DNA from 3 places in the Streptococcus parapneumoniae genome. Region 2 is predicted to be linked to each of the others. Evidence: predicted binding sites of a transcription regulator. Region 2 holds the regulator's gene; each other region holds the start of a gene.
The links. The regulator NrdR, encoded in region 2, represses ribonucleotide reductase genes. The targets are predictions, from matches to a motif close to ACACNATATATNGTGT.

Region 1: a site for NrdR is predicted at 7,502-7,517, ahead of nrdD (anaerobic ribonucleoside-triphosphate reductase). Genes of this name have one in related genera too.
Region 3: a site for NrdR is predicted at 5,522-5,537, ahead of nrdH (glutaredoxin-like protein NrdH). Genes of this name have one in related genera too.

The regions. Positions count from the first base shown of each region.
Region 1 is NZ_AP026968.1:2,063,983-2,074,478, forward strand. It holds gene rplB (50S ribosomal protein L2) at 31-864, opposite strand; gene SP4011_RS10270 (50S ribosomal protein L23) at 882-1,178, opposite strand; gene rplD (50S ribosomal protein L4) at 1,178-1,801, opposite strand; gene rplC (50S ribosomal protein L3) at 1,826-2,452, opposite strand; gene rpsJ (30S ribosomal protein S10) at 2,668-2,976, opposite strand; gene SP4011_RS10290 (phosphoribulokinase) at 3,222-3,848, opposite strand; gene nrdG (anaerobic ribonucleoside-triphosphate reductase activating protein) at 3,845-4,435, opposite strand; gene SP4011_RS10300 (GNAT family N-acetyltransferase) at 4,428-4,934, opposite strand; gene SP4011_RS10305 (hypothetical protein) at 5,083-5,223, opposite strand; gene nrdD (anaerobic ribonucleoside-triphosphate reductase) at 5,235-7,442, opposite strand; gene SP4011_RS10315 (damage-inducible protein CinA) at 7,562-9,100, opposite strand; gene cls (cardiolipin synthase) at 9,355-10,496, opposite strand, start outside.
Region 2 is NZ_AP026968.1:527,928-538,423, forward strand. It holds partial or broken gene SP4011_RS02885 (ATP-binding cassette domain-containing protein) at 39-332, opposite strand; gene SP4011_RS02890 (N-acetylmuramoyl-L-alanine amidase family protein) at 558-1,643, opposite strand; gene SP4011_RS02895 (caspase family protein) at 1,656-2,435, opposite strand; gene SP4011_RS02900 (helix-turn-helix domain-containing protein) at 2,670-3,536, shown strand; gene SP4011_RS02905 (hypothetical protein) at 3,613-4,380, opposite strand; gene SP4011_RS02910 (ABC transporter ATP-binding protein) at 4,397-5,092, opposite strand; gene SP4011_RS02915 (GntR family transcriptional regulator) at 5,097-5,462, opposite strand; gene nrdR (transcriptional regulator NrdR) at 5,602-6,075, shown strand; gene SP4011_RS02925 (replication initiation and membrane attachment family protein) at 6,076-7,245, shown strand; gene dnaI (primosomal protein DnaI) at 7,246-8,142, shown strand; gene SP4011_RS02935 (NADPH-dependent oxidoreductase) at 8,139-8,852, shown strand; gene der (ribosome biogenesis GTPase Der) at 8,866-10,176, shown strand; gene SP4011_RS02945 (hypothetical protein) at 10,258-10,496, shown strand, end outside.
Region 3 is NZ_AP026968.1:1,060,521-1,071,016, forward strand. It holds gene lacG (6-phospho-beta-galactosidase) at 1-288, shown strand, start outside; gene SP4011_RS05450 (DUF3884 family protein) at 330-587, shown strand; gene SP4011_RS05455 (DeoR/GlpR family DNA-binding transcription regulator) at 870-1,631, opposite strand; gene nrdF (class 1b ribonucleoside-diphosphate reductase subunit beta) at 1,803-2,765, opposite strand; gene nrdE (class 1b ribonucleoside-diphosphate reductase subunit alpha) at 2,953-5,112, opposite strand; gene nrdH (glutaredoxin-like protein NrdH) at 5,193-5,411, opposite strand; gene SP4011_RS05475 (phosphocarrier protein HPr) at 5,762-6,025, shown strand; gene ptsP (phosphoenolpyruvate--protein phosphotransferase) at 6,031-7,764, shown strand; gene SP4011_RS05485 (YkgJ family cysteine cluster protein) at 7,897-8,391, shown strand; gene SP4011_RS05490 (bifunctional glycosyltransferase family 2/GtrA family protein) at 8,564-9,607, shown strand; gene SP4011_RS05495 (phosphodiester glycosidase family protein) at 9,604-10,496, shown strand, end outside; gene SP4011_RS05500 (hypothetical protein) at 10,496-10,496, shown strand, end outside.

The sequences.
Region 1 (10,496 bases), 790 kb from region 2:
TTACTAGTTGCTTAAGCGACTAGTTTAATATTATTTCTCGTTGCGACGACGAACGATAAGTTTGTCAGATTTCGCTTTCTTGTTACGAGTTTTAAGACCAAGAGCAGGTTTGCCCCATGGAGTAGATGGTGCTTTACGACCAACTGGTGCTTTACCTTCACCACCACCGTGTGGGTGATCGTTAGGGTTCATTACAGAACCACGAACTGTTGGGCGGATACCTTTCCAACGGCTACGTCCTGCTTTACCAAGGTTTACAAGTCCATGTTGTTCGTTTCCGACAACACCAACTGTAGCACGGCAAGTTCCAAGAATCATACGAACTTCACCTGATTGAAGACGAACAAGTACGTATTTACCTTCAGAACCCAATACTTGAGCAGATGCTCCAGCAGCACGTACCAATTCACCACCACGACCTGGTTTCAACTCGATGTTGTGGATCAAAGTACCAACTGGGATGTTAGCAAGTGGAAGAGCGTTTCCGACTTTGATATCTGCTTCTGGACCTGAAACGATACGTTGACCAACTTCAAGACCTTTTGGAGCGATGATGTACGCTTTCACACCGTCAGTGTAGTGTACAAGAGCGATATTTGCAGAACGGTTTGGATCGTACTCGATTGTTTTAACAACTGCTTCAACGTTGTCTTTGTTACGTTTGAAGTCAACCAAACGGTAGAAACGTTTGTGTCCACCACCTTGGTGACGAACTGTGATACGACCGTTGTTGTTACGACCAGCCTTGCTCTTCAATGCAACAAGCAATGATTTTTCAGGAGTGCTTGTTGTGATTTCAGCGAAATCCAAAGAAGTCATATTACGGCGACCGTTTGTTGTTGGTTTATAAACACGAATTCCCACGATATTTCCTCCTTAGATTATTCAGCTTCAGCAGCAAACAACTCGATTGCTTTTGAATCAGCTGTAAGTGTGATGATAGCTTTTTTAGTTTTGTTAGTAAAACCAGTGTAACGTCCAACACGTTTAGCTTTTGGTTTTACGTTGATTGTGTTAACGTTGGCAACTTTAACACCTTCGAAAGCAGCTTCAACAGCTTGCTTGATCAAAAGTTTGTGTGCACGAGTGTCAACTTCAAATACATATTTTCCTGCTTCAAGTTGAGCCATTGAGCTTTCAGTGATGACAGGTTTTTTGATAACATCATACAAATTCATTATGCAAGAACCTCCTCGATTTTAGAGATAGCTGCTTGAGTAACAAGAAGTTTGTCACTATTTGCGATGTCAAGAACACTTGCAGTTGTAGCAGTCGCAACTTTCACGTTTGGAAGGTTACGAGCTGAGAGAGCTGCGAATTCGTTTCCTTCTTCAAGAATAACAAGGACTTTAGAATCGATGCTCAAAGCTGCAAGAACTTTTGCAAATTCAGCAGTTTTTGGAGCTGTAAATTCAAGAGAATCAACGGCTACAAATTTATTTTCAGCAACTTTTTCTGAGTAAACAGATTTAAGCGCAAGGCGACGAACTTTTTGAGGAAGTTTGTACGCATAGCTACGTGGAGTTGGTCCGAAGACGATTCCACCACCACGCCATTGTGGAGAGCGGATAGAACCTTGACGAGCACGTCCAGTTCCTTTTTGACGCCATGGTTTGCGTCCACCACCTGAAACAGCTGAGCGGTTTTTAACTGCGTGAGTTCCTTGACGAAGGCTAGCACGTTGGCTGATGATCACATCAAACACAACAGATTGGTTTGGTTCGATACCAAAGATTGCATCGTTAAGAACAACTTCGCCAGCTTGTTTACCAGTTTGGTCGAATAATGTTACATTTGCCATTTTGACTGTATTCCCCTTTCCTTATTATTTACCAGCTTTAACTGCTGACTTGATAGTGATAAGAGATTTCTTAGCACCTGGTACGTTACCTTTGATAAGGATAACGTTCTTTTCTGGAACAACTTGTACAACCTCAAGGTTTTGAATTGTTACGCGGTCACCACCCATACGTCCTGCAAGGTTTTTACCTTTGAATACGCGGTTAGGTGCAACAGGTCCCATAGAACCTGGACGACGGTGATAACGAGAACCGTGAGCCATTGGTCCACGTGATTGTCCGTGGCGTTTGATAACACCTTGGAAACCTTTACCTTTAGAAGTACCAGTTACGTCAACAACGTCTCCAGCTGCGAATGTTTCAACTGTGATTTCAGCACCAACTTCCAAGCCTTCAACGTTTTTGAATTCACGAATGAAGCGCTTAGGAGCCGTGTTAGCTTTCGCTACATGTCCTTTAGCAGGTTTGTTGCTCAATACTTCGCGTTTGTCATCGAAACCAACTTGGATAGCGTTGTATCCGTCTGTTTCAACAGTTTTAACTTGAAGAACAACGTTTGGAGTTGCTTCAATAACTGTTACAGGGATCAATTCGCCAGCTTCAGTGAAGATTTGAGTCATTCCCACTTTTTTCCCTAAGATTCCTTTTGTCATGAGAAAATAGTTCCTTTTCTATATTTTTATTCAAAAAGTTTTTAACGAGCGTTTTTTATGCTCAAGTCTAAGATACAAAGGGCGTCAAACTCAAAGTGAAAATAGGAAACTGACGCAGTGTCTAGTAGACACTAGGAAGTTTATCTTTTTCACACCGAGTTTAGCCCGTGTTCAATTATATTGAAACACCAGCCTCTGCTCTTTTATATTTTAGATTAAAGTTTGATTTCTACGTTTACACCACTTGGAAGATCCAATTTCATCAAAGCATCAACTGTTTTTTGAGTTGGGTTAACGATATCGATCAAACGTTTGTGTGTACGCATTTCAAATTGTTCGCGAGAGTCTTTGTATTTGTGAGTCGCACGAATGATTGTGTAGAGGCTACGTTCAGTTGGAAGTGGGATTGGACCCGCAACTTGTGCACCTGTACGAGTAGCTGATTCTACGATTTTTGCAGCCGCTGTGTCAAGCGTACGGTGTTCGTAAGCTTTCAAACGGATACGGATTTTTTTGTTTGCCATCTTTTTTCTCCTTTTCGTCTATTTAAGATAATAGGCTAGCTCCACAAGAAAACCGACGCGGAGTTGCGTGGCAATGCAACCGAGCGTGTCGCAACCTCTTGCATCAAAGCTAAAGCTGTAATTTACAGCACCATAATAGAATAACACAAAGCCCCTGCGATTGCAAGGGATTTGTTGCTATTTTTTCGTTTTTTTACAATGAAACTGTTTTCCTATTTTTTCTTTTTAAAATTAGGGATTTTCTTCTATATAAACTGACTCCTCTTGGCATCAAATTTATCTTCTGATTGGTTCACTAGAATGTCCGCCCTTGACTCAGTTTCTTTATAGTATCGCAGATACTGCTCCCGTCTCATCTGATGGCTAGCCAATATAAAGGATGCATCGCGATTTCTCACTGTCGTATCTCGATCTAGACGCCTTTTTAATTCGGTCTCCTCATCCGTGTAGAAACAGATGGTTTTGTCAAAGAGTTCTTTGGGTAAAAAGCCAACAGACATCCCTTCGACAATCAGAATTGGCTTTGCTCCAGACAAGACCTCACTAGCTTTCCAAGGTTCTTCAATTGTTAAGATATCCATGCCAGCCTTTAAAGCGAGAATGTCTCTTTCTAAACTTACCAGTTCATGAGCCACAGGTAAACAAGCGGTCACTTTTTGGTCTGGAGTCTCGTTTGGCACCACTAAATGACGATTTGAAGCAATGTAAGGATCGGTTTCCAATAAGTTTACCTTTGCAGAATCTAGGGTTTGGTACAATTCCTGTGCAAAGGTTGACTTGCCTGAAGCTCCATGACCGTATATTCCCAGTGTCCTGACTTTCCCCGTCTCGATCTCTGAGACTAGTTGGTCTACTAAGTCTTTTTTCTTCATTCTCTCTTCACCTGTTCATAGCTTTCTTTTCCGTCATTAAGCTTGTCCCAAATCACTACTTGCCCACTTTGGAGCGATTTTTGCACATCTATGATGCGTTGATTGGACGAACCTCGAAACTGGAGCATGAGATTTCTCTTAGTTCGATCGTATCGTCCATCAACCAGAATGTCAATCAATGATAAGAGTTCCAGTTTATCTTGTGTCTCCAACATCATTTCTTCCCAAGTGTAGCCCGTCCAGGACCAGATGTCTTTTTCTGGCAATTCCTTTCGGATGCGTTTAACCAGAGGTAAGAGAATCCCAGTATTGAGAAAGGGCTCCCCTCCCAGCAAGGTCAATCCTTGAACATAGGGCTGGGCAAGGTCTGCCATGATCTGTTCTTCTAGCTCTGCTGTATAGGGAATGCCAGCATTGAAGGACCAGGTAGCTACATTATAGCATCCCTCGCAGTGAAACATGCAACCTGATACATAGAGAGAGTTGCGCACTCCTTCTCCATCTACAAAGTTAAAGGCCTTGTAGTCAATGATACGCCCTTGACTTAGCTCCTCACTTTTCCATTCTTGTGGTTTTGGATTATTCATTCGCTACCTCTATCCAATAACGCTCCACACCATTGCGAACATCCTCAATGAGACCTCCATTTGCTAGAATAACTACTCTGCTAGCAGGATTCTTCACGCTACAGGTCACTAGAGCTTTCTTGATGTTCTTTTCCTTAGCAACTTGCAAGCCCTGACGGAGAGTCTCTTTTGCATAACCCTTGCCTCTTTCAGATGGACGAATGGAGTAGCCAATGTGGCCAGCATAATTCAGTAACCCCTCATTCAGTCTCAATCGCAGATTCAAAAACCCTAGAGCATGACCTGCATCATCAAATGATACAAATTGAATAGAAGGAACACGATTTTCAGGCAAGTTTATTCCCATTTCTTTTTGCATATTTGTTTCCAACCACTCTTCATACACAAAGTTCTCTGTATCCCAAAATCCGCCATCATGGGCTGATTGGCTCTTTTCAAACTCTGCCATCATCTCTAAAACTGTTTCTTTATCTGCTAATCTTGGTCTGCGTAATTCCATCCTTACCTCCCACTAAGAGAAAAGCGAGAGCCGACTCTCATACTCTTCGAAAATCTCTTCAAACCACGTCAGCATCGCCTTACCGTACTCAAGTACAGCCTGCGGCTAGCTTCCTAGTTTGCTCTTTGATTTTCATTGAGTATCACTTTTATTTTTTCTTGTTCTTGTTTAAAAATTGTTCTCTGAGGTTGAGCAAGCGTTCTTTCTTACCAGCTCCACCTTTAGAGTGTTTCTCGTGATAACGGGTCACTTGTGCGCGACCCTTATCGTCTAATTGATATTTCCCCATCTCATTTCTTTCTAATTTGTTACTTGATGCCCAGCTATTTTAATCGTTGAGCCATTCATATGTTTGACACGCGCAGCGATTTCCTTGTGACGTCCATTAACCATCGGACGCGCTTGAGGATTGCCTAGATAGCCACAAGTCCGTTTAACAACGTCTACTGTTTTAGGGTCGCTATTGCCACAGTTTGGACAAGCAAATCCTCTCTCAGTTGGTTCAAAATCCCCTTCAAAGTCACACTTGTAGCAACGGTCTATTGGAGTATTGGTTCCAAGATAACCCACACGGTCATAAGCATAATCCCAGACAGCTTCCAAGGCTTTAGGATTTTGCTGGAGGACTGGATACTCACAATAATGGATGAAACCACCTGACGCACCCGCTTCTGGATAGACTTTCTCAAAGTCCAATTTTTCAAACGGTGTTGGATTTTTACGAACATCGTAGTGGAAAGAGTTGGTGTAGTATTCCTTGTCTGTGATATCAGGAATAGAGCCAAACTTGTCTGTATCTAATCGACAGAAACGGTCTGTCAAGCTTTCGGACGGTGTTGAGTAGATAGAGAAATGATAACCATATTGGTCTGACCACTCTTCTACACGGCGTTTCATATCTCGAATGATGTCTAGCGTGAATTCCTTGGCTTCTGGATTGTGTTCCCAGCTATTTCCAAAGAAAACTGTCGCTACTTCATACAAGCCGATATAGCCCAGCGAAACTGTCGCACGACGATTCTTAAAGAGCTGGTCAACACTCTCTTCTTTACCTAGACGATGGCCAAAAGCACCGTACTGATAAAGAATAGGAGCATTTGCCGGTGTCGCTTCCTTGGTTCGTTCGACACGGTAAACCAGAGCATCCTCAGCGATATTCATCCGCTCGTTGAAGATTTCCCAGAACTTATTCATGTCGCCCTCAGACTCAAGAGCAATACGAGGCAGGTTAACTGTCACAACGCCTAGATTCATCCGACCCGAATTGACTTCTACACCATTCTCATCTTTCCATCCTTGAAGGAAAGAACGGCAGCCCATAGGAACTTTGAAAGAACCTGTCAAGTCAACAATCTTATCATAGGATAAGACATCCGGATACATCCGTTTAGTTGCACACTCGAGGGCCAACTGTTTGATGTCGTAGTTAGGCGAACCTTCCTCTAAATTGAGGCCTCTTTTAAGCGTAAAGATGAGTTTAGGGAAGATAGCTGTGCGGTGTTCCGAACCAAGTCCCTTGATACGAATGTTTAAAATTGCCGTTTGAATTTCACGCTCAAAACGATTGGTTCCTAGACCAAAACCTAGCGAGGTAAAAGGTGTTTGTCCATTTGAAGTGAAGAGGGTGTTGATTTCATACTCGAGAGATTGCATGGCATCATAGATGTCCTTTTGCGTTTTCTTCCAGGCATAATCTTCTCGTTTTTCAGGCAAAACCCATTCTTCTGCATCTTTGAGGTGTTTTTGGTAGTTCTTCTCTGCGTAAGGAGCCAAAACTTCATCGATACGGTCAGCTGAACAGCCCCCATACTGGCTAGAAGCAACGTTGGCGATGATTTGCGAAATCTGAGCTGTTGCAGTCTGGATAGACTTGGGACTTTCTACCTCTGCATTCCCAATCTTAAAACCATTTTCCAACATACCTTTAAAATCAATCAAACAGCAGTTGGTCATAGGTGTATAGGGGCTGTAGTCCAAATCGTGATAGTGGATATCCCCCTTTTGGTGGGCATTGGCTACGTGCTTAGGAAGCATTTGCAGTCCAATTGACTTTCCAACAATCCCTGCTGTCAAATCACGTTGGGTGTTGAAGACATCGCTGTCTTTATTGGCATTTTCGTTAACAACCGCCTGGTCTTTGTTGAGAAGTTTATGGATACTAAAGTTGATATCTGTCGCTTTCGAGCGTTCAAAATCCCTCTGTGTCCGATAAGTAATATACTCCTCAGCAAGCGCATATTCTTTGGCTTCAAGCAATTCATGTTCTACGATATTTTGAATTTCGTAAATCTTAACCCCCTGTGGAAAGCGACTATGAATTTCTGTGACAATTCGCTCAGTCAGAGCATTGAGGCGTTTTTCAACCAAGGGTGTCACATCCATAACCTTGTCTGCCGCCTTGTGGAGAGCTTTGTCAATCTTATCCACATCAAATACAACACGTCTCCCATCTCGTTTCTCGACGAAGAGAGTTGGCAAAATTGTAATTTTTTCTTCTAGTGCAATCATATGCATGCTCTTTTCTAAAATATTCTTTCTAAAAAGTATTATACCACTCTAAAAAGAAAAATCAATATCTTGTGTTAAAAATCCTAAAATTTTTAAAAATACACAAGATATTGATTTTGTTATTTGATTTTATAGACTTTAAACTCTGAGTAATCAGTCTTTACTTGTTGGTAATTTTCTTTTAAGAGTGTTTCCACTTCAGACCAGACTGGCACCTTATCATTCACCACAATCACCTTAGGTTGTTTTTCTTTCAAGTCATTAAGTAACTTATTCCGATTTTCCTCAGTTGCTGTATAGTGCATCGGAGACAAAATCGCCGATGGCGACAAGCGCTCACTCTTACGATAAAGAGTCGCAGTATCATCCCATGCATAGATAGCATCTTCCGTACTTGTCTCCTCTTTCACCAAATCAGCAAGATGATTACGTTCTTGATAAGGTACCGGATAAAGGACAAACTTCATCAAAAAAGGAACAGACAAAAGATAGACAAGCCCTAAAACTGGCAGATATAGATTTCCTTTGAAAAAACGACTCCATAGACTAACTGGCGTTTCTCTTCGTCTTCGTCTAACACTACGCCCCCTCTGTTGACTCTTAATATTGGTTACCAATAAAAGTAGGAAAACAGGGAAGACGACCATCAAATAAGAAGCGTGCAGAGGCTCTTGTGAAAAGAAAAGCAAAATCAAACCTAAAATTGTCACAAGACTTGCAGGAACCGAAATGACGTATAGTTTAGAGAGTTTGGATTGAAAGAAACCTAAAAAGATACAAACCACAAATCCCAAACCAAGGGACAACAAGCCATAAAAAGCCATATTCTCTAAAATTTTAGAAGTGAAATCAAAGCGAATACTGTCAATAGGATAACGAATACCACTAATGGCATCCCCAAAACTTCCTGTTGCAACACTATAGTAGGCAGTTGGATAAAAGACAAGTGAAAAACCTAAAGTCACTGCAAGAAACTGATAAAATCCATGTGCAAAGCGTCTATGCCCAAGGTTAAAGACCAACAAGCCTAAACTCACTACAGCAATAAACAGGAGCGATGACAAGGGGGCAAAGAAAAATCCTCCCGCCAAAGCCAGCCCAATCCGTATAAATCCCTTATCATGGCTTGGATTGCTTAGATAAGCCGCAACTAAACTAAAGGCCGCGAATAAGAAAGGAAGCGCTAAAAGAGTCGCATAGCCTCCACCAAAAGCAAGACCTGTAACTAGCATGTAAAAAATAGTCACCACTTGTCCAGCTTGCTCTCCTTGCTCTGTCAAGGTATCCGCTGATCTAAAGAGGAAAAATCCTCCTGCTACCAAGGCTAACCACTCAAAGATGGCAAAGAAAAATCCGCCCTGAGTCACGTAAGTCAGCAAATAATAAAGCAAACCTTGACTTCCATAATAATCGCTGTAAATCTTCCCTGCCTGATGAAGCGCCCAACCTGCATAAAAATCCTGCACTTCTTGTGCACTCATTAAATCGAGTAATAGCGGTACTCCTAGAGTTATCCCCGTTACAAGCGTACTCCATAGTAAAATTTTCACCAAAGGAAGACGACTTGATTCACGATGATGCGATTCTTGTTCGATTTGGTATTCTAGAGGTTCACGATTCTCCTGATGAACTTCTTCTACTCTACCATACACACTCATATCGTTTCTCCTATTCAATTTATCTGTCTTAGTATATCAAAAAGTCCTAGGATTGTCAGCTTGCGATGGCTGTTTGAGTGATTTTTTGCATAGTTTCACAAAGATTTCAATTTCCCGAAAGCGGTGTAAATGCGTCTGTTTAAATGTCATGATATAGTTCAATTCTTTCTGGGTCAGCATCGTTCCTCCTATATCTTTCTATTCGTAAAAGGCAAGAAAAATAGGACTGGTTTGTGTCCTCAGTCCTAGATTTCTTATAAGATTGGAGCGAATAACTGGGCGATTTCTTTTACAAGTTTTTGATACCAGCTTGTTTTGATAGAATGAGGATAGACTTCCTGAGAATCTGCAAATATATTTTGAAAATCTCGGGCTATTTCCATTATAGAAGGAGTTTTATAGAGTAAGACTGCATTTTCATAATGGTGTACCAAGCTTCGGTAGTCGAGATTGATTGTCCCCACCACCGCAAAATCTTCGTCTACCAACATCTGCTTACTATGAATAAAACCTGGACTATACTCATAAATCCGAACTCCAGCAGAAAGAAGGTCTGGATAAGCCCCTCTTGTGACTAACTGAATGAACTTCTTATCTGGTATGTAAGGGGTGATAATCCGAACATCGACCCCTCTCATAGCAGCATTTTTGATTGTCTCTGTTAAATCATAGTCTATGATCAAATAAGGTGTCGTAATATAGACCGATTCCGTTGCTTGATTGATCAAACTCTGATAAACTTTTTTTCCTACCTGCGTTCGAAAAATTGGCTTGGGTCCACTCCCGTATGGAATGGTTAAACCGTCACTTGGGATAGAATGATTTTCTAAATGATATTGATCAAAATCACTAATCTCTCCTCGATTGATGTACCAAGTGGTTAAAAACAAGCGTGTCAGGGCTTTTACTGCTAGTCCGTCCAAGCGAATTCCACTATCCTTCCAATAACCAAATCTCTCGACGTGGTTAATGTACTCATCTGCCAGATTGACCCCACCAGTATAGGCTATCTGACCATCAACAATCAATATTTTTCTATGATCTCTGTTATTATAGGCCACTGTCAAACGAGGAATAACTTTATTGAATTTATGGGCCTCGATGCCCAGCTGACGAAGTCGATGTGCATAATCTCCTGTTAAAGTAGCCATACAGCCAATATCATCATAGAGCAGTTTAACTTCAATGCCTTGAGCGACCTTTTGCTCCAAGATTTCTAGAATACGATTCCACATCAAACCTTCTTCTATAATGTAATATTCCAAGAAGATAAATTTCTCAGCCTTTTTGAGATCTTCTACCATCTTTTTCCACATAGCTTCTCCGTTAGGAAAAAATGTAGAGGCAGTTTGATCATAGATATCGGCATTGGTATCCATACTCAATAAGGACTTGA
Region 2 (10,496 bases):
GTCAAACTGACATAGTTTGAAGCGATTTTCGAAGAATATTACTTTTCTTTGCTTAAGTGACTGACTTGGTCGTAGTGTTTTAAGTCTTCTTCCGTGTAGTGGTGAATGACTTCAATGACTGTTTGAGGTAGGGAGAAGAGTAAATCGCTAATTTTTCTGCTATTTTCCGAGTCAAGATTGGCCTTGATTTCATCTGCTAAGATGAGTTGGCTATCATGGTAGAGGGCGCGAGCGATTTCAAGGCGTTGCTTCTCGCCACCAGATAGACTATCATTACTGAGTGTTCGATTTTTCAAATGTTCTAATCCTGTTTTTTTGAGGATATGATTTAGCGTTTGCTTTTATCTTAAATACTTCATATAAAAATGTAAATTTTTGGGGGATATGCAATTAAATGAAAATATCGTACTGACACAGATTAAAACAAAAAGCGAACAAAACAGAGTTCATTGTTTCGATTCGCTTTTTGTATTATTATCTAGATTTTTTGTAGCTCTGATAACATTTAGTTTGAGCATGTACACTAATAGTTGATGGAATAAAATGTGTACATTAGATTATTTCCAAGCGCCACTGGAATCTACATAGTAACCATCTGGTGTGTAGGTATTGTGAAGCATCTTACCTGATGAAGCGAGGTAGTACCAAGATCCACTATCTTTTACCCAGCCTGTTGCCATAGAACCTGAGTTGTTTAGATAATACCAAGATCCACTATCTTTGATCCAACCTGTCGCCATAGAACCTGAGTCTCTTAGGTAATACCAAGAGTGATTATCATATAGCCAGTCACTAGAAATCATAGCTCCTGATGATTTAAAGGCATACCAGTTGCCACCCTGATAGAGCCAAGTTTGATTGAACATGACCCCTTTATCATTCATAAAGTACCAAGTTCCCTTGTCCTTAACCCAATCGTTCTGCACTAGTTGACCTTGTTTTTGATAGTACCACTTTTCACCTTGATTATTTTTTAGATTTAGCCAGCTTTCTGCTTTTACAATCGGATAAAGTTCTCTGAAGACTCCCCCCCCTTTGTAGAAATGACTGATAGTCCCTGGCTTTACAAGTTTAATATTATCATACTCCTCTGCCCAAGCAAAGACTTTTTGACCATTGATAGTCTCTGGTAAGGTAGCAGTGTAGGTCTTGGTTTGATAGTCCCATTTAGTATCAAGGTAGGTGTATTGATCATTTGATTCTTTAATACGATAGTAGCCACTCTTTCCACCATTATATACATCATCTACCACTTTAGTGGACCAGGTTTTTACTTCATTTCCGCTCTTGGCCTCGACCTTGATATCTCCTCTATAGCCATAAGGAACATAGAAATTCAGGTAATGTCCTTCTTCTCCGATATTGGATCTATCCACTTCTTGACTTAGGAAATTGACAGTTTGATCTTGACCATTGAGACTGACCCTCCACTCAATTTTCTCAGTTTTTGGTAAATCCAAGACTTTTATATCTATGCTATGACCATTGTTAAATCGAAGAATTTTGTCATCTTGATATACAACTCCTCCTTTAACACGCCAAACTTCTTTAAGCTCAAAGGCCTTTCCCGAAAGAGGGAAAGCTAGTAAAGCTAAACCTGCTAGAGACAAACCAAATAATGTGATTTTTTTTGATACTTTCATTTTCTTAACCCCTTATTTTTGGAATAAAACAAATTGGCTGTTTTTAGGATAAACTGATACATGTTGCTCTTCGCGAATTTTTGATGCATCTTCAAGAACTAGAGGATAAGAGTATTGATACAGTTCCTCTAAAGTGATTTTTCCGTTAGCGTTGGTGTCTGCCATAGGCGAAATCATTCTATTTTGAAGCGGATCCCAACCTGTACCCATTGCCCAGTATCTGGTGGCAAGACTACCTACTCCGACTGCACTATACGATTCTTCATCCATACAAGAGGCACATAGTACGAGGAACTTAGAATCAAGCATTTCACCATTCTTGCTTGCTAGATTTCCTGTTGAAAATCCTGCCAAAAATGCTTGTTCATCAAATCTTTCTTCAGACTTGGAGGCAACCTTTTCATCTGATTTACCTACATCTATAATTTTTCCTGAATAGCAACAATCCAGCATAACCACAAACTTACCTTTATATTGTTTCAGTATAGATGCTAATTCCCAACCTGAAAAGGATATTTTATCGCTACCAATGGCTATCGTCCCATCTTCTCCACCATGGCAAGTAAGGTAAAGGTAGTTCACATCGCTTTCGCTAGAAGATTTGAAAAGCTCTTGCATTTTTGCAATAATCTCGGACTTAGTTTTATCTGGGAAACGAACAACTTTACTAAAGTTTTGGTTACTAAAAACCTTTTCCATAGCATTAACATCTTCGATAGGTACTGCTCTCGTTGATGTTTCACCCGTTTTTAGTGTAAGAACCGTCAGAATGTTTCTACCACCAACGGCCATTCGATTGAATCCAACTGCCATTAGAGTGACTATAAGCCTTGGGAGAGATAGATTCTTGAGCAGAAACTGGACTATTTACTGGTAGTGTTGTCACTAGGCTCAGTAAAGCAACTGATGACAATAAAATTTTTTTCATAATCATATTGTCCTTTCTGTTTTATTTTTGTATAATCATAATCATATCACAAATAAAAAAACAGGTTTAATTTTTTGCAGAAATGGAAGAGGAATACTATGGAAAATTTTGGAGCAGTTTTAAAGGATATCCGTATTTCAAAAAATTTTCGTCTTAAAGATTTGGCTTGTGATAAGATTAGTGAGTCAACTATTTCTCGTTTCGAAAATGGGATTACAAAATTATCTATTGATCATTTTTACATGTTGTTAAATCGCCTGGGGATATCATTTTCGGAATTTGAAGAATTAGTTCATTGCTATTATTCCAAAAAAGAATGCTTTTTTGAAGAATTGGAACATGCTGTAAACTCTTCAGATATCATTTTGTTACAAGAACTAATAAAGAAAATAGAGCTAAAACAAAAGCAGGAAAAAAGTTTATGCAATTGTCACATAAAGTTGATTGCTGAGCAACAGATCAACCGGCTTGCAAATCTTCCTTACAATGCCTCTAAATGTAATGAGCTAATCAAGTATTTGCTTTCTGTAGATAATTGGATGGAGTATGAACTGAAAATTTTCTATAATTCGGTGTTTTTTATGAACACTAAAACCATAAGCTTACTATATAGAGCGGTAATCAAGAAAACACGACATTTTTTAAAAACAGATATGGGAACACATAGAGTAATTCCTTTATATTTATTTAATTTAGAATTATTATTAAAAAATAATTTGTTAGATAGCGCTCAATTTTTTATAGATGATTTAGAAAATTTACTGACCAGACAAGGATATTATTTTGAAAAGAATTATTTGCTTTTTTTAAAAGGTATTTATCTCATAAAAACGAATCAAGTAGAGTTAGGTAAAAAAGAATGTTCCAAAGCTATGAGAATATGTAAGGAATATAATGATAGTGTCACAATAGAGAAATTAAACAAGACCTTTAAATCAGATTTAAAAGGATTTGTTTTTAAATAAAGTTAGACGGAAAATGAGATCAAAGAAAAAAGGATAGCCTCTCTGCGATGAGATGTTATCCTTTTTGATTTTAAAACTATTGCAAATTAACCTTGTTTCTCAAGATGTAGTAGGTTCCGAGATAAAAGATAGCTATGAAAATGAGTTCTTCAACAATGCCTACGCTTGCTCCCATATAGAAATTATCATTAAATCCTGCAAATGAACTGACATAGAAGTTAGTACTGGTGTTGAAGAAGAGTTCAATAAATCCAATGACGATTTTGATACCAATGTAGGCTGCAACAGCGAGTGCTGTACGGTATTCATTGAAAAGTTGTCCAATGGAAATGGCTAAGTAGATGCAGAGGATACTGGAAATGGTATTTAGTAGGAAGGATACCCCCATAAGAGAGAGTTGAGGAAGGTATGTTCCTGCAAGTGGAATCAAGTCAGAAGTTGCAAACCAATTTGGAGCTGTTAAGGTCAAAATAACAAAAGCACTTAGAGCTAGGACAGCAGTGCTAATCAACGACCAGATAAAGGCACCGATTAGTTTGGTTATGATGATATGGTGTTCAGAAACTGGCAAGGTCAAAGTCAGATAGCCTTGTCGGTCATAGACACTACCTTTAAAGCGTTTAATGATTAAGAAAAGAGTTGAAATCCCAAGTGTAATCATCAAGCCACCAAAGACGAGGGCTAGAAAAAGTAGCATAGTAGGTTGACTTTCTTTGACAGGTAGATTGTTATAGGTCTGTGCTTGTATCCCGATAAGGGCAGAAAGGACTAGCACAGCACCATAAAGAGCTAAATACCACTTGTTAACATTTTTAAATTCGTAGCGAATTAAATTCCAAAACATAAATAATCTCCTTTGCTTAAGCCTTAAATTCCTGACGGAAGAGTTGGTCAATGGATTCACCCGACTCATAGCGAATGTCATCTACATTTCCTTGACGGACGACTTTTCCGTCTTTTAGGAAGACAATTTCATCCAAGATTGGTTCGATATCAGAAATCAAGTGGGTAGAAATCAAAACGGTAGAAGTTGGTGAGTAGTTGTTGATAATGGTATTGAGGATATACTCACGGGCAGCAGGGTCTACCCCACCAATGGGTTCGTCTAAAACGTAGAGACGAGCATCACGGCTCATAACCAAAATCAGTTGTACCTTTTCCTTGTTTCCTTTTGATAGTTTCTTGAGACGACTATTTTCATCAATGCCAAGGTCTGCAAGTAGATGATGGGCGCGTTCAAGATTGAAATCTTTATAGAAGGTCTTGAAGTAGGTTAGGGCTTCTTTGACCTTCATTTGCTCATTGAGATAGGTCGTATCCGGCAAATAAGCTACGATAGCCTTGGTTGCTGGGCTTGGGTCCATGTCGTTGATAAGGACGCGTCCTTGATCTGGTTGTAAGAGGCCATTGATTAGTTTAATCAAGGTTGTTTTCCCTGAGCCGTTTGGACCAAGAAGACCAACGATTTTTCCAGCTGGAATCTCAAGGGAAACATTTTCAAGGGCTGGTGTTGCTCCATATGATTTGGATACATTTTCAAATGCTAGTAATGACATAGGCTTAAACTCCTTTAATATAATCGCCGACTACGCCTGGTAGTTCTTCTTTTTCATAGCCAAAATGGGTCATGGAGGAAACGAAGTGTTCCAATTCTTCTTCGGATAATTGTTTGCGCGATTGGGCGATTAGCTCCTTATCCTCAGTCACAAATCGTCCAGTTGTGCGCTTACTGTAGACAAATCCTTCTCGTTCAAGGTCTGACAAGGCTCTTTGGATGGTGTTGGGATTGACACCAGCCTCGCTAGCTAGCTCTCGCACGGTTGGAAGTTGTTGATTGGGTTCCAGTGTATGGGAAACAATCTGAAGCTTGATTTTCTCCATAATCTGTAAATAGATGGGTTTTTTGTTGTCAAATGTCCAGGACATCTTGGTCTCCTTTCTTCTATCTTTTTGTCTTAATTAAATAATACAACAAAACAAAAAACTTGTCAAGCAAAAAGAAGAATTGTTTTGGGAATCGCTTAAAAAATGGTATAATGAAAAGAAAACGATAAGGAGGGAAAGGATGCGTTGTCCAAAATGTGGGGCTACCAAGTCAAGTGTTATCGATAGTCGCCAAGCAGAAGAAGGGAACACTATTCGTAGAAGACGTGAGTGCGATGAATGCCAACACCGTTTTACAACCTACGAACGAGTAGAAGAGAGAACCTTAGTGGTCGTTAAAAAAGATGGCACACGGGAACAATTCTCCAGAGATAAAATCTTTAATGGGATTATCCGCTCAGCCCAGAAACGTCCTGTGTCAAGTGATGAAATCAACATGGTAGTCAATCGTATCGAACAGAAACTCCGTGGTCGAAATGAAAATGAAATTCAAAGTGAGGACATTGGTTCACTCGTCATGGAGGAGTTGGCTGAGTTAGATGAGATTACCTATGTACGTTTTGCCAGTGTCTATCGTAGTTTTAAGGATGTCAGTGAGTTAGAGAGCTTGCTCCAACAAATCACCCAGTCCTCTAAAAAGAAAAAGGAAAGATAAATGAAGCCAATTGACCGTTTTTCTTATCTAAAGAATAATCGGGTGTCGCAAGATACCTCATCTCTGGTACAGTGCTACCTCCCGATTATCGGTCAGGAGGCACTGAGCCTTTATCTTTATACGATTAGTTTTTGGGATAATGGCAGAAAGGAATACCTCTTTTCAAGCATTCTCAATCATCTCAATTTTGGGATGGATAGACTGATAAAATCCCTAAAAATCCTATCTGCTTTTAATCTCTTGACTCTCTATCAAAAGGGGGATGTTTATCAGATAGTTATCCATGCTCCTCTATCTAGTCAAGACTTCTTAGAGCATCCTGTTTATCGTAGATTTTTAGAGAAAAAGATTGGCGATGCAGCGGTGGAGGATTTGAAAGTTGAGAGTGCTGAGGGAGAAAAAATACCTGTCTCGCTCAATCAAGTCTTTCCAGATTTGGCAGAGCTGGGAAGTCAAGAAGACCTTGGTCTCAAGAAGAAAGTAGCCAATGATTTTGACTTAGACCATTTTCGTCAGCTTATGGCTCGAGATGGACTTCGTTTTGTGGATGAGCAGTCCGATGTCTTGAACCTCTTTGCCATTGCCGAGGAGAAGAAATGGACTTGGTTTGAAACCTATCAATTGGCCAAGTCAACAGCTGTTTCCCAGGTTATTTCAACCAGACGCATGCGGGAAAAAATTGCTCAAAAACCTGTTTCCTCTGACTTTAGTCCTAAGGAAACAACCATTATCAAAGAAGCCAAAAGTAAAACAGCCCTGCAGTTCTTGGCAGAAATCAAGCAAACACGCAAGGGGACCATTACTCAAACAGAAAGAGAACTCTTGCAACAGATGGCTGGCTTGGGCTTGCTGGATGAAGTCATCAATATTATTCTCTTATTGACCTTTAATAAGGTGGATTCAGCAAATATCAATGAGAAATATGCCATGAAGGTAGCCAATGATTACGCCTATCAAAAGATTCATTCGGCAGAAGAGGCAGTCTTGCGCATCCGTGAGCGAGGACAGAAGAATCAGGCTCAAAAAAGCAGTAAACCCAGTCCTGCCAAGTCCAATGTACCCAAGTGGAGCAATCCAGATTATAAGAATGAAACCAGCGAGGAAACTCGTCTGGAACTGGAACGTAAGAAACAAGAACTATTAGCTCGATTAGAAAAAGGAGGAGATTAGATGGAAAGTGTCGGAGACGTACTCAAACGTCAACCTAGCCGTTTTCATTATCAAGATTTGGTCCAGAAAATCATGAAGGACCCTGATGTTGCGGCCTTTATCCAGCAAGAATCCCTTACTCCAGAGGAATTAAATCGCAGTATCTCCAAGTTTAATCAGTACATCACCGAGCGCGACAAGTTTCTCCGTGGTGATACGGATTATATCGCCAAAGGATACAAGCCGATTTTGGTTATGAATCATGGCTATGCGGATGTTTCTTATGAAGAAACTCCTGAACTAATCGCGGCTGAAAAAGAAGCGGCTATTAAGAACCGTCTCAAGTTAATCAATCTGCCAGCCAGTCTCAAGAAAGCTAGTCTGGCTCAAGTAGACTTGGATGATTTGGGTCGCTTGCCAGTTTTTGAAAAGCTATTAGCCTTCGTAGAGCAATATCCAGCTATTCGAAAAGGTCTTTACTTATATGGAGATTTTGGTGTGGGCAAAAGTTTTATGGTGGCTGCCTTAGCCCATGATTTGTCAGAAAAACGTGGTGTTTCCTCCACTCTCCTCCACTATCCTAGCTTTGTTATTGATGTCAAAAATGCTATCGGTGATGGTAATGTCAAGACCTTGGTAGATGAGATTAAACTGTCTGAAGTCCTGATTTTAGATGATATTGGTGCCGAGCAATCAACAGCTTGGGTACGTGATGAAATCCTACAAGTCATTCTCCAATATCGGATGCAGGAAAATTTACCGACCTTTTTCACCTCCAACTTCAACTTTGAAGAATTGGAGCAGCATTTCGCTAAAGGGAAACATGGAAATGACGAAACCTGGGAAGCCAGACGCGTCATGGAACGCATCCGTTATTTGGCTGAGGAGACTCGTTTAGAAGGAGTAAACCGTCGATGACAGAGACTATTAAACTGATGAAAGCTCATACTTCAGTGCGTAGATTTAAGGAGCAAGCCCTTCCTCAGGAAGACTTGACTGAAATCCTGACAGCAGCCCAGATGGCTTCGTCTTGGAAGAATTTTCAATCCTACTCTGTGATTGTAGTGCGAAGTCAAGAGAAGAAAGATGCCCTGTATGAATTGGTACCTCAAGAAGCCATTCGCCAGTCAGCTGTTTTTCTTCTTTTTGTCGGAGATTTGAACCGAGCAGAAAAGGGAGCACGACTTCATACCGATACTTTCCAACCACAAGGTGTGGAAGGCCTCTTGATTAGTTCGGTCGATGCAGCTCTTGCTGGTCAAAATGCCCTGCTGGCAGCTGAAAGTTTAGGCTATGGCGGTGTCATTATTGGCTTGGTGCGGTACAAGTCAGAAGAAGTGGCAGAGCTCTTTAACCTGCCTGACTACACCTATCCTGTCTTTGGGATGGCGCTGGGTCTTCCAAATGAAGAACATGAAGTCAAACCTCGCTTGCCATTGAATCAAGTGGTGTTTGAGGAAGAATATCAGGAACAAACAGTTGATGTGATTGCGGCTTATGACCGTGTACAGGCTGACTATGCTGGGGCGCGTGCGACCACAAGCTGGAGTCAGCGCCTAGCAGAACAGTTTGGTCAAGCTGAACCAAGCTCAACTAGAAGAAATCTTGAACAGAAGAAGTTATTGTAGAAAGTGAGAAATTATGGCCCTACCAACTATTGCCATTGTAGGACGTCCCAATGTTGGGAAATCAACCCTATTTAATCGGATCGCTGGTGAGCGAATCTCCATTGTAGAAGATGTCGAAGGAGTGACACGTGACCGTATCTATGCAACGGGTGAGTGGCTCAATCGTTCTTTTAGCATGATTGATACAGGAGGAATCGATGATGTCGATGCTCCTTTCATGGAACAAATCAAGCACCAGGCAGAAATTGCCATGGAAGAAGCAGATGTTATCGTCTTTGTCGTGTCCGGTAAGGAAGGAATTACCGATGCAGACGAATACGTAGCCCGTAAACTTTATAAGACCCACAAACCAGTTATCCTCGCGGTTAACAAGGTGGACAACCCTGAGATGCGAAATGATATCTATGATTTCTATGCCCTCGGTTTGGGTGAACCCCTGCCTATCTCATCTGTCCATGGTATCGGTACAGGGGATGTGCTAGATGCCATCGTAGAAAATCTTCCAAATGAATATGAAGAAGAAAATCCAGATGTGATTAAGTTTAGCCTGATTGGTCGTCCTAACGTTGGAAAATCAAGCTTGATCAATGCTATTTTGGGAGAAGACCGTGTCATTGCTAGTCCTGTTGCTGGAACAACTCGTGACGCCATTGATACCCACTTTACAGATACAGATGGTCAAGAGTTTACCATGATTGATACAGCTGGTATGCGTAAATCTGGTAATGTTTATGAAAATACCGAGAAATACTCTGTCATGCGTGCCATGCGTGCTATTGACCGTTCAGATGTGGTCTTGATGGTCATCAATGCGGAAGAGGGTATCCGTGAATACGACAAGCGTATCGCTGGATTTGCCCACGAAGCTGGCAAAGGGATGATTATCGTGGTCAACAAGTGGGATACACTTGAAAAAGACAACCACACTATGAAAAACTGGGAAGAAGATATCCGTGAGCAGTTCCAATACTTGCCTTACGCACCGATTATCTTTGTCTCAGCCTTGACCAAGCAACGTCTTCACAAACTTCCTGAGATGATCAAACAAATCAGCGAAAGTCAAAACACACGTATTCCATCAGCTGTCTTGAACGATGTGATTATGGATGCTATTGCCATCAACCCAACACCGACAGACAAAGGAAAACGTCTCAAGATTTTCTATGCGACTCAAGTGGCAACCAAACCACCAACCTTTGTTATCTTTGTCAATGAAGAAGAACTCATGCACTTTTCTTACCTGCGTTTCTTGGAAAATCAAATCCGCAAGGCCTTTGTCTTTGAGGGAACTCCAATCCATCTCATCGCAAGAAAACGCAAATAAAAAAGTAGAATCTGGAATGACATTTCCAGATTTTTTTGATATAATAAAATAATAGAAAACGCTATCAAAAAGGAGGTGTCGATGAAACATTTGTTTAAATTTGTGCTCTTATTTCCCTGGTTTTACTTTTTCAGCTGGATTGAAAAGGATAATAGAGAAAGTAAATTTTTCCCAATTTTTTACTATTTTTACTGGTTTTACATTCCCCTCTATGCTCTTTTTAGCCTTGCTTGGACAGTTATTTCAGTTCTGTTTTTCAATATCGTCTTGAGAAATTTGACAGATATCAAGTTATGGAGCATTTGGTTTCTTTTTATTCT
Region 3 (10,496 bases), 530 kb from region 2:
ACTGAAAATGGTCTTGGATATAAAGATGAGTTCGTTGATAACACTGTTTACGATGATGGTCGTATTGATTACGTGAAGCAACACTTGGAAGTATTATCTGATGCGATTGCAGATGGAGCGAATGTAAAAGGTTACTTCATTTGGTCATTAATGGATGTCTTCTCATGGTCTAACGGTTATGAAAAACGTTATGGTCTCTTCTATGTAGACTTTGAAACTCAAGAACGTTATCCTAAGAAATCAGCTCACTGGTACAAGAAAGTAGCGGAAACTCAAGTAATTGAGTAGTAGAATGAGTCATTAGATATAGAATTTTAGTGAGGCAAAAGATGTTCAAAGATTTTATCAAATCTATTTATGAAAAAGTTTATATTATAAATTTCGACAAATGTTCTCAAATACCGTGTTTGACGAATGAAGAATTGAAAAGTTTCGGAAAATGGTATGTCTCGACTGGTAAAGAATGGATTTGTCATTCAGATTATGAGCTGGAAGAATTTAAAAATCTGTTTTTAAATTTTATCAATCCTGAAGAATGGGATAATATCTCCTTTGATTCAGATTTTATGCCGTTTCAACAATCGTAACCAATTTCCAAAAAAGTTAAATCTTATATCTAGTACTCTGCAAAACTCTTATCTAATCACGTTGCTTATACTCAATGAAAATCAAAGAGCAACTTTAAACTAGAAAGCAAGTCGCAGGTTTCTCAATGAATCGCTTTGAGGTGGCAGATAAAGCAATTGGGAAAAAGTCTTTGATACAGAAAAACGCATAATATCAGGTGTTGAAAAAACTTGATACTATGCGTTTTATTATGGGAAGATTTACTTCTGAAATTGAGTTGTTACCCAGAATCTTTCAGTTTATTAAGGCTTGATAACTTTAATATGTTTAGATAGCTCAAAAAGGATTGAATCACTTAGTTTAGAATCTGAAACAATAGTATCAAGATTTGATACATTATAAAAAGTATAAAAATCAAACTTATTGAACTTACTATGATCTGCGAGTAAATATTTTTTATTAGAATTATTTAAAGCGATGCGTTGAGCCTCTCCCTCTTCCTCGCTAAAAGTAGCTAGAGCTCCGTTTTGAATACCATTACAGCTAACGAAAGCTTTAGAAAATTGGAGATTAGAGAGATTTTGTAGGGTCAATGTGCCAACAAAAGCACCTGTAATTTCGCGATAATTTCCACCTATTAAAATCAAATCTGTTAATTTTCGTTCGCTTAAAATCAGAAAAACAGGTAGACTGTTGGTCACGACGCGGATATTGTCAATAGGCAACTCACGCGCAAAAAATTCTAATGTTGTTCCTGGTCCAATAAAAATAGTTTCTCTTTCTTCTACTAGACTGCCTGCAAAACGGGCTATTTCTTGTTTTTCTGCCGTTTGGAGGGCTTGTTTTTCAATATTTGATCGCTCATTAGTCAAAAGGGAGTTGGTTCGAAGTTTTTCAGCTCCACCATGCACACGAATCAGCAAATCTTTATCAGCTAATTCCTGTAAATAGCGCCTTGCAGTCATATCTGAAACGGCTATTTCGTCCATAATCTGTTTAACCGTTATGGTTCCTTTACTATTTACTATCTCTAAAATTTTGGCTAATTTTTCTTGTTTGAGCATATTATCACCTCGTTTCCTACTACTATCTTACCATAAACTAGCTCATCATTCAAATACAAAAACAACAAAATAAAACAAAAACAAAAATATCGAGGTTTGTTTTCAAAACTTCGATATTTTATTAGATTATTATTTTGTTGTTTCAAGTTTACTTTTTGATGGTTAAGAGTATTAGTCCAAACCGTAGTTGTAGTCATCATCTTGCATGGCTTCAACTTCACCAAGAAGGTAACCATTTCCGACTTGAGAGAAGAAGTCGTGGTTGGAAGTTCCTGTTGAAATACCGTTCATAACGATTGGGTTGACATCATCAGCTGAATCTGGGAAGAGTGGATCTTGGCCTAGATTCATGAGAGCCTTGTTAGCATTGTAGCGAAGGAAGGTTTTGACTTCTTCCGTCCAACCAACACCGTCATAGAGGCTTTCTGTGTAGCCTTCTTCATTTTCATAAAGAGTATAGAGTAGGTCGTACATCCATTCTTTGAGTTTTTCTTGCTCTTCTTCAGGCAATTCATTGAAACCAAGTTGGAATTTGTAACCAATGTAAGTTCCGTGAACAGACTCATCACGAATAATCAATTTAATAATTTCTGCAACGTTGGCAAGTTTGTTGTTACCAAGATAGTAGAGGGGAGTGAAGAAACCTGAATAGAAGAGGAAGGTTTCGAGGAAGACACTGGCAACTTTCTTTTCAAGTGGGCTACCGTTGAGGTAGATTTCGTTGACAATCTCAGCCTTCTTTTGTAGGTAAGGATTGGTATTGGTCCATTCGAAAATTTCTTCAATCTCAGCCTTAGTATTCAAGGTAGAAAAGATTGATGAATAAGATTTTGCGTGGACAGATTCCATAAATTGGATGTTATTGAAAACAGCTTCCTCATGTGGTGTACGGATGTCTGCGCGAAGGGCTTCAACCCCAGTTTCAGATTGCATGGTATCAAGAAGGGTTAAACCACCAAAAACTTTTCCGACCAAGTCTTTCTCTTTGTTAGATAGTTTTCTCCAGTCATCCAAGTCATTTGACAAGGGAATACGTGTATCGAGCCAGAATTGCTCCGTCAGTTTTTCCCAAGTTGATTTATCGATGACATCTTCGATGGCATTCCAGTTAATGGCTTTGTAGTAAGTTTCCATTTGAAATCTCTTTCTGTGTTTAGTATTGCGAACTCACAATTATCTCTATTTTATCATAATCCTAGAGTAGTTTCGCACAAAAAGTCGGAAGCCCGACTTTTAAAATGTTACATAAATTATGTTATGACATAGTGGATTTGATTTTATCAGTGCTGCTTAGGGAAAAATAGTGTTTCTATACTAGAAACTAAATTACACAGCTTTCACACTGGTTGGCACCGACTTCTCCACCATCATCAGTAAAGGTACGGACGTAGTAGATAGACTTGATACCTTTGTTAAAGGCATAGTTACGAAGGATAGACAAGTCACGTGTCGTTTGCTTATTTTCCTTCTTCCATTCGTAAAGACCTTTTGGAATGTCACTACGCATGAAGAGTGTGAGTGAAAGTCCTTGGTCCACGTGCTCAGTCGCAGCAGCGTAAACATCAATCACTTTACGCATATCCATGTCGTAAGCAGAAGTGTAGTAAGGAATGGTTTCTGTTGACAATCCAGCAGCAGGGTAGTAGATTTTCCCGATTTTCTTTTCTTGACGTTCTTCGATACGTTGCGTAATCGGGTGGATAGAAGCAGAAACGTCATTGATGTAACTGATCGAACCATTTGGAGCAACAGCTAGACGGTTTTGGTGGTAAAGACCATCTGCTTGAACCTTGTCGCGAAGTTCAGCCCAGTCAGCAGCACTAGGGATAAAGACATCTTTGAAGAGTTCTTTAACACGGTCTGATTTTGGAACAAACTCGCCAGTTATATACTTATCAAAGTAGCTTCCCTTAGCATAGTCTGATTTTTCAAAGTTATGGAAGGTAATACCACGTTCACGCGCGATATTGTTTGACTCAACCAAGGTCCAGTAGTTCATAAGCATAAAGTAGATACTTGTAAACTCAATAGACTCAGGCGATCCATATTCAATCAATTGTTGGGCAAGGTAGCTGTGAAGTCCCATAGCACCAAGACCAAAAGTATGAGCTTGGCTATTTCCATAGTCAATCGTAGGTACAGCCACGATGTGTGAACTATCTGTAACGAAAGTAAGGGCACGAACCATAGCACGGATAGAACGACCAAAGTCAGGTGAGGTCATCATGTTGACCACGTTGGTTGAACCAAGGTTACATGAAACATCTGTTCCCATTTGAAGGAATTCTTGAGCATCGTTGATCAAGCTTGGTTCTTGGACTTGAAGAATCTCAGAACACAAGTTACTCATGATAATCTTTCCATCAACAGGATTTGCACGGTTAGCCGTATCAATGTTGACGACATAAGGATAGCCAGACTCTTGTTGCAATTTGGAGATTTCAGTTTCCAAATCACGCGCCTTGATTTTTGTCTTGCGAATATTTGGATTTGCAACTAGTTCATCGTATTTTTCAGTAATATCGATGTAGTTGAATGGCACACCGTATTCTTTTTCTACAGAGTAAGGGCTGAAGAGGTACATTTCTTCATTTTTACGAGCCAATTCGTAGAATTTATCTGGTACAACGACACCAAGTGAAAGGGTCTTGACACGAACTTTTTCATCGGCGTTTTCTTTCTTAGTTGAAAGGAAGGCGATGATGTCTGGGTGAAAGACATTGAGGTAAACCACCCCAGCACCTTGACGTTGACCCAATTGGTTGGAGTAAGAGAAGCTGTCTTCGAAGAGTTTCATAACTGGAACGACTCCAGAAGCTGCTCCTTCATAGCCTTTGATAGGTGCACCAGCTTCACGAAGGTTGCTGAGGGTAATTCCCACACCACCACCGATACGTGAAAGTTGAAGGGCAGAGTTGATTGAACGTCCGATAGAGTTCATATCATCAGTGACTTGGATCAAGAAACAAGATACCAACTCTCCACGACGAGCACGTCCAGCATTTAAGAAGGAAGGAGTAGCAGGTTGGTAGCGTTGGTGGATGATTTCATTGGCAATATCGATGGCAATAGCTTCATTCCCATCAGCAAAATAAAGAGCGTTAAAGAAGACACGGTCTTCCATACTTTCAAGATAGTATTCACCGTCATTAGTCTTCAAGGCATATTGATTGTAAAATTTATAAGCAGCCATGAAAGACTTGAATTGGAAGTTTTGATCTTTGATAAATTGTGACAATTCTTCCAAAAATTCTGGACGGTATTTCTTGATAAAGGCTGTTTCGATGTAGTTGTGTTCAATGAGGTAGTTGATTTTATCTTTAATTGAATCAAAAACCATAGTGTTTGGAACCACATTTTCTTTAAAGAAGGCATCCAAGGCTTCCTTATCTTTATGAAGCATGATTTGTCCATTAACAGGACGGTTGATTTCGTTATTAAGACGGAAGTAAGTCACGTCTTCAAGATGTTTTAATCCCATAAAATTTCCCTTATCTAATTACAAAAGAAAGGCTTCTAAGTTAGCCCTAGAAGCAGTTTCTTCTGGATGATGTACTAAGCTTATGCTAATTGTTTCAATTTTCCTGGTTGGAAACCTGAAAAGACTTCAGTTGGTGTTTGGATAACAGGAGCTGCGCTGAAACCAAGCTCTTTAACTTGATCGATGTACTCAGGTTGCTCATCAAGATTGATTTCACGATAAGAGACATTATTACTGTCCAAGAAACGCTTGGTCATTTTACATTGGACACAGTTGTTTTTAGAATAAACGGTTACCATTGTGTAACTCCTCTTCAAAATTTAATACTATCTTAGTATATCAGAAAATAAATTTTTGTCAACGATTTGAACTAAATATAGTGGTGTTCTTTTGTTGTTTTTATATACAAACACAATATATAGTGTTTGTTTTATAAAACAGCAATGATTATCCTATAAATCGTTTTTAAAGAAACTATATCCTGTGTTTTGTTATCTAGGATAGAAGATTTTCAGCAAGTTATCTGAAAGGAAATTGAAGGAAAATCCAGAAAATGCTTGAAAAAAATCCTAGAAGATGGTATAATACCAAATTGTAAGGGTTATCACATATAACTCAAAAAAAGAAAGAACAAAAGGAGAGTCAAACTATGGCTTCTAAAGATTTCCACGTAGTGGCAGAAACAGGTATTCACGCACGTCCAGCAACATTGTTGGTGCAAACTGCTAGCAAATTTGCTTCAGATATCACTCTTGAGTACAAAGGTAAATCAGTTAACCTTAAATCAATTATGGGTGTTATGAGTCTTGGTGTTGGCCAAGGTGCTGACGTAACTATCTCAGCTGAAGGTGCAGATGCAGATGACGCTATCGCTGCAATCTCAGAAACAATGGAAAAAGAAGGATTGGCATAAGGGAAATGACAGAAATGCTTAAAGGAATCGCAGCATCTGACGGTGTTGCAGTTGCAAAAGCATATCTACTCGTTCAACCGGATTTGTCATTCGAAACTGTTTCAGTCGAAGATACAAACGCAGAAGAGGCTCGTTTGGATGTTGCTCTTGAAGCTTCTCAAAACGAGCTTTCTCTTATCCGCGAGAAAGCTGTAGGTACGCTTGGTGAAGAAGCGGCTCAAGTTTTTGACGCTCATTTGATGGTTCTTTCTGACCCAGAATTGATTGGTCAGATTAAAGAAACAATCCGTGCTAAGAAAGTCAATGCAGAAGCAGGTCTTAAGGAAGTGACTGACATGTTCATCACTATCTTTGAAGGCATGGAAGACAACCCATACATGCAAGAACGTGCAGCGGATATCCGCGACGTGACAAAACGTGTCTTGGCAAACCTTCTTGGTAAGAAATTGCCAAACCCAGCTTCTATCAATGAAGAAGTAATCGTGATTGCGCATGACTTGACACCATCTGATACAGCTCAATTGGACAAAAACTTTGTAAAAGCTTTTGTAACAAACATCGGTGGACGTACAAGCCACTCAGCTATCATGGCACGTACACTTGAAATTGCAGCTGTATTGGGAACAAATAACATCACTGAAATCGTCAAAGACGGTGATATCCTTGCCGTTAACGGAATTACTGGTGAAGTGATTATCAACCCAACAGATGAACAAGCGGCAGAATTTAAAGCAGCTGGTGAAGCTTATGCTAAACAAAAAGCTGAATGGGCACTTTTGAAAGATGCTCAAACAGTGACTGCTGACGGTAAACATTTCGAGTTGGCTGCTAACATCGGTACTCCAAAAGATGTTGAAGGTGTTAACAACAACGGTGCAGAAGCTGTTGGACTTTACCGTACAGAGTTCTTGTACATGGATTCTCAAGACTTCCCAACTGAAGATGAGCAGTATGAAGCATACAAGGCTGTTCTTGAGGGAATGAATGGTAAACCAGTGGTTGTTCGTACAATGGATATTGGTGGAGATAAGGAACTTCCTTACTTCGATATGCCACACGAAATGAACCCATTCCTTGGATTCCGTGCTCTTCGTATCTCTATTTCTGAAACTGGAGATGCAATGTTCCGTACACAGATCCGTGCCCTTCTTCGTGCTTCTGTTCATGGTCAATTGCGTATCATGTTCCCAATGGTTGCCCTTTTGAAAGAATTCCGTGCAGCTAAAGCAGTTTATGAAGAAGAAAAAGCAAACCTTCTTGCTGAAGGTGTTGCAGTTGCGGATGATATCCAAGTTGGTATCATGATTGAAATTCCTGCAGCAGCTATGCTTGCAGACCAATTTGCTAAAGAAGTAGACTTCTTCTCAATTGGTACAAACGACTTGATCCAATATACAATGGCAGCAGACCGTATGAACGAACAAGTTTCATACCTTTATCAACCATATAACCCATCAATCCTTCGCTTGATCAACAACGTTATCAAGGCAGCTCACGCTGAAGGTAAATGGGCTGGTATGTGTGGTGAGATGGCTGGTGACCAAAAAGCTGTTCCACTTCTTGTCGGAATGGGCTTGGATGAGTTCTCTATGTCAGCAACATCAGTCCTTCGTACACGTAGCTTGATGAAGAAATTGGACACTGCTAAGATGGAAGAGTACGCTAACCGTGCCCTTACAGAGTGTTCAACAATGGAAGAAGTTCTTGAACTTCAAAAAGAATACGTTAATTTCGATTAATGTCATTAACCTTGTAACCTAGTTGCAAGGTTTTTTGACGCATTTTGGGAAAGTATAGTCTAATAAACTCCACTTTTCAATGAGTCAGAGGCATGATATAATAGGGTAAACAAATAGAATAAGAGAGAAACCATGTCTAAAGAAATTGATATTGAGTATTACCATCAGCTAGCCTTGCAAAAGCAGAAGGAGCATCGAAAAGTTTTAGCCAATCTAAAGAAAAAACCTCCTAAAAACCTAGACAAGATTGCCCAGCAGATTCACCAAGAAGTCTTTGCGGAGATTGATTGTACTGCATGTGCTAACTGTTGTAAGACTTTGGGGCCTGACTTTAAAGAAGCGGATATTACACGAATCGCCAAGTATTTTAAAATGAAATTACCTGCTTTTGAAGCAGAGTTTTTGCAAGTAGATGAAGATGGGGACAAGGTTTTTAAATCCATGCCTTCCCCACTTTTAGGAGGAGATAATCTCTGTTCTATCTATGATGTTCGTCCAAAGGCCTGTCGTGAATTTCCCCATACGGACCGTAAAAAGATCCATCAAATCAACCATCTGACGATTAAGAATACCTTGACCTGTCCAGCGGCCTATCTCTTTGTGGAGAAATTAAAGGATAAGTTGTAGAGATTTATTATAAAGATACTGTTCTAACTCTGTAGAAATCATTTCTATGGAGTTTTCTCTTTATGGTCTATTTTTGAGAAATCATCAATTTATTTTTATAAAAAAGCAGTTATAAGGATTTTTTAAGCAAGTGAACGTATACTTATACAAACAAAAAGAAAGAGGTACAGCTATGAATTATCTAGTTATTCCAGCTTATCAACCTGATTTTAATCTGCTAACACTGATTGAAAAAATTCACAAGAAGGGTGATTTTTCTATCATTGTGATTGATGATGGTAGTTCTCCTGAATGTAAAGAAATATTTGCTCAGGCTGAAAACTATGGGACTGTACTTCGTCATCAGGTCAATCAAGGTAAGGGTCAGGCTTTGAAAACGGCTTTTGCTTACATTCAATCCCTCAAGATGCCTGGAACGATCGTTACAGCAGATGCGGATGGTCAACACAAGATTTGGGACATACTCCGCACTAGTAACAAGGCGAGCGAAAACCCTAGCGCTTTGGTTCTTGGTGTTCGTGCTTTTACTGGCAAGGTTCCCTTGCGTAGTCGCTTTGGAAATAGCTTGACACGTATCTTATTTAAAATCCAAACAGGCGTAGCAGTTTCAGATACACAGACAGGACTTCGTGCTTTCACGACAGACTTGATTCCTTTTATGATGGAAGTGGAAGGACAACGCTATGAGTATGAAATGAACATGCTATTGGAAGCCAGCAAGCAATATCCGATTTTGGAAGTTCCTATTGAAACAGTCTATATAAACGACAATCAAGCTTCTCACTTCCGACCTATTCGAGATGGTTTAATGATTTACAAAAACATTTTGAAATTCGCTCTTTCATCATTGAGTAGTTTTATCGTGGATTATCTAGTTTATGCTTTTTCGATTCTTTTCTTGAGCTTTATTCCATCAGGTTTACACCTCCTCCTATCAAATGGGCTGGCTCGTGTGACCAGCTCTATCTTCAACTTTTCGACTAATAAAAACTTGGTATTTAAAAATAAAGCAAGTAATTTAAAAACAGGTGCAGGTTATTTAACCTTGTCTGTTGTTCTCTTTTTCTTAGATACTCTCCTAATTAGCCTTTTTAATACAGATTTCGGAATCAATTTATTCATGGCTAAAATTTTTGTAGGAATGCTTCTCTTTGTGGTATCTTGGACTGTTCAAACACGATTTATTTTCAAAGAAAGGACTTGTTATCCAGTATGAAATTTTTTAAGAAAGCTTATCTATACGCCTCGGTCTTTAGCTTGCTTCTGACAAGTTCCATTACCTATTCGATGTTAAAGACATTTGTACTAGCAGAGACTATCTCCACTGTATCTAATACTAACTCGACATTTAACACAGCAGTAGCAAGCCAAGCAGCAAAAAATGCCCAAGTAACGGATACTAACTATTCAGATGGAAATATCAGTGTCAATCTAACAGAAAAGACGGTGAATGATACGCAAATCTATGTGGCGGATGTGACTCTGAGCTCTGCAGATTATCTGAAAACAGCCCTAGCTCAAAATTCTTATGGAACCAACGTCACAGCTAAAATCTCCGTGACAGCAGCTGAAAATAATGCTATTTTAGCTGTCAATGGCGACTACTATGGAGCTAATAGCTCAGGTTATGTTATCCGTAATGGTGTTGTCTATCGGGATAGCGTCCGTGAAGACGCCAGTAATGGTGACCTTGCCATTTACAAGGATGGCTCTTTTAAAATCATTTACGAGAACCAAATCTCAGCTGACCAGTTAGTTCAAGATGGTGTAGTTAATCTACTGGCATTTGGTCCGTCTCTAGTTGAAAATGGTGAGATTTCTGTCGGTATCAATACAGAAGTTGGTCAGGCTATGGCTTCAAATCCTCGTACAGCTATTGGAATTATCGATGAAAACCACTATATCATTGTTGTTTCAGATGGTCGTACTTCGGAGAGCAAGGGCTTGTCTCTTTACCAGATGGCAGAAGTGATGAAATCTTACGGAGTGAAGACGGCCTACAACTTAGATGGTGGAGGTTCTTCAACTCTCTACTTTAATGGTCAGGTAATCAATAAACCGACTACAGGTGGAAGCAAAATATCAGAAAGGGCGGTGAGTGATAT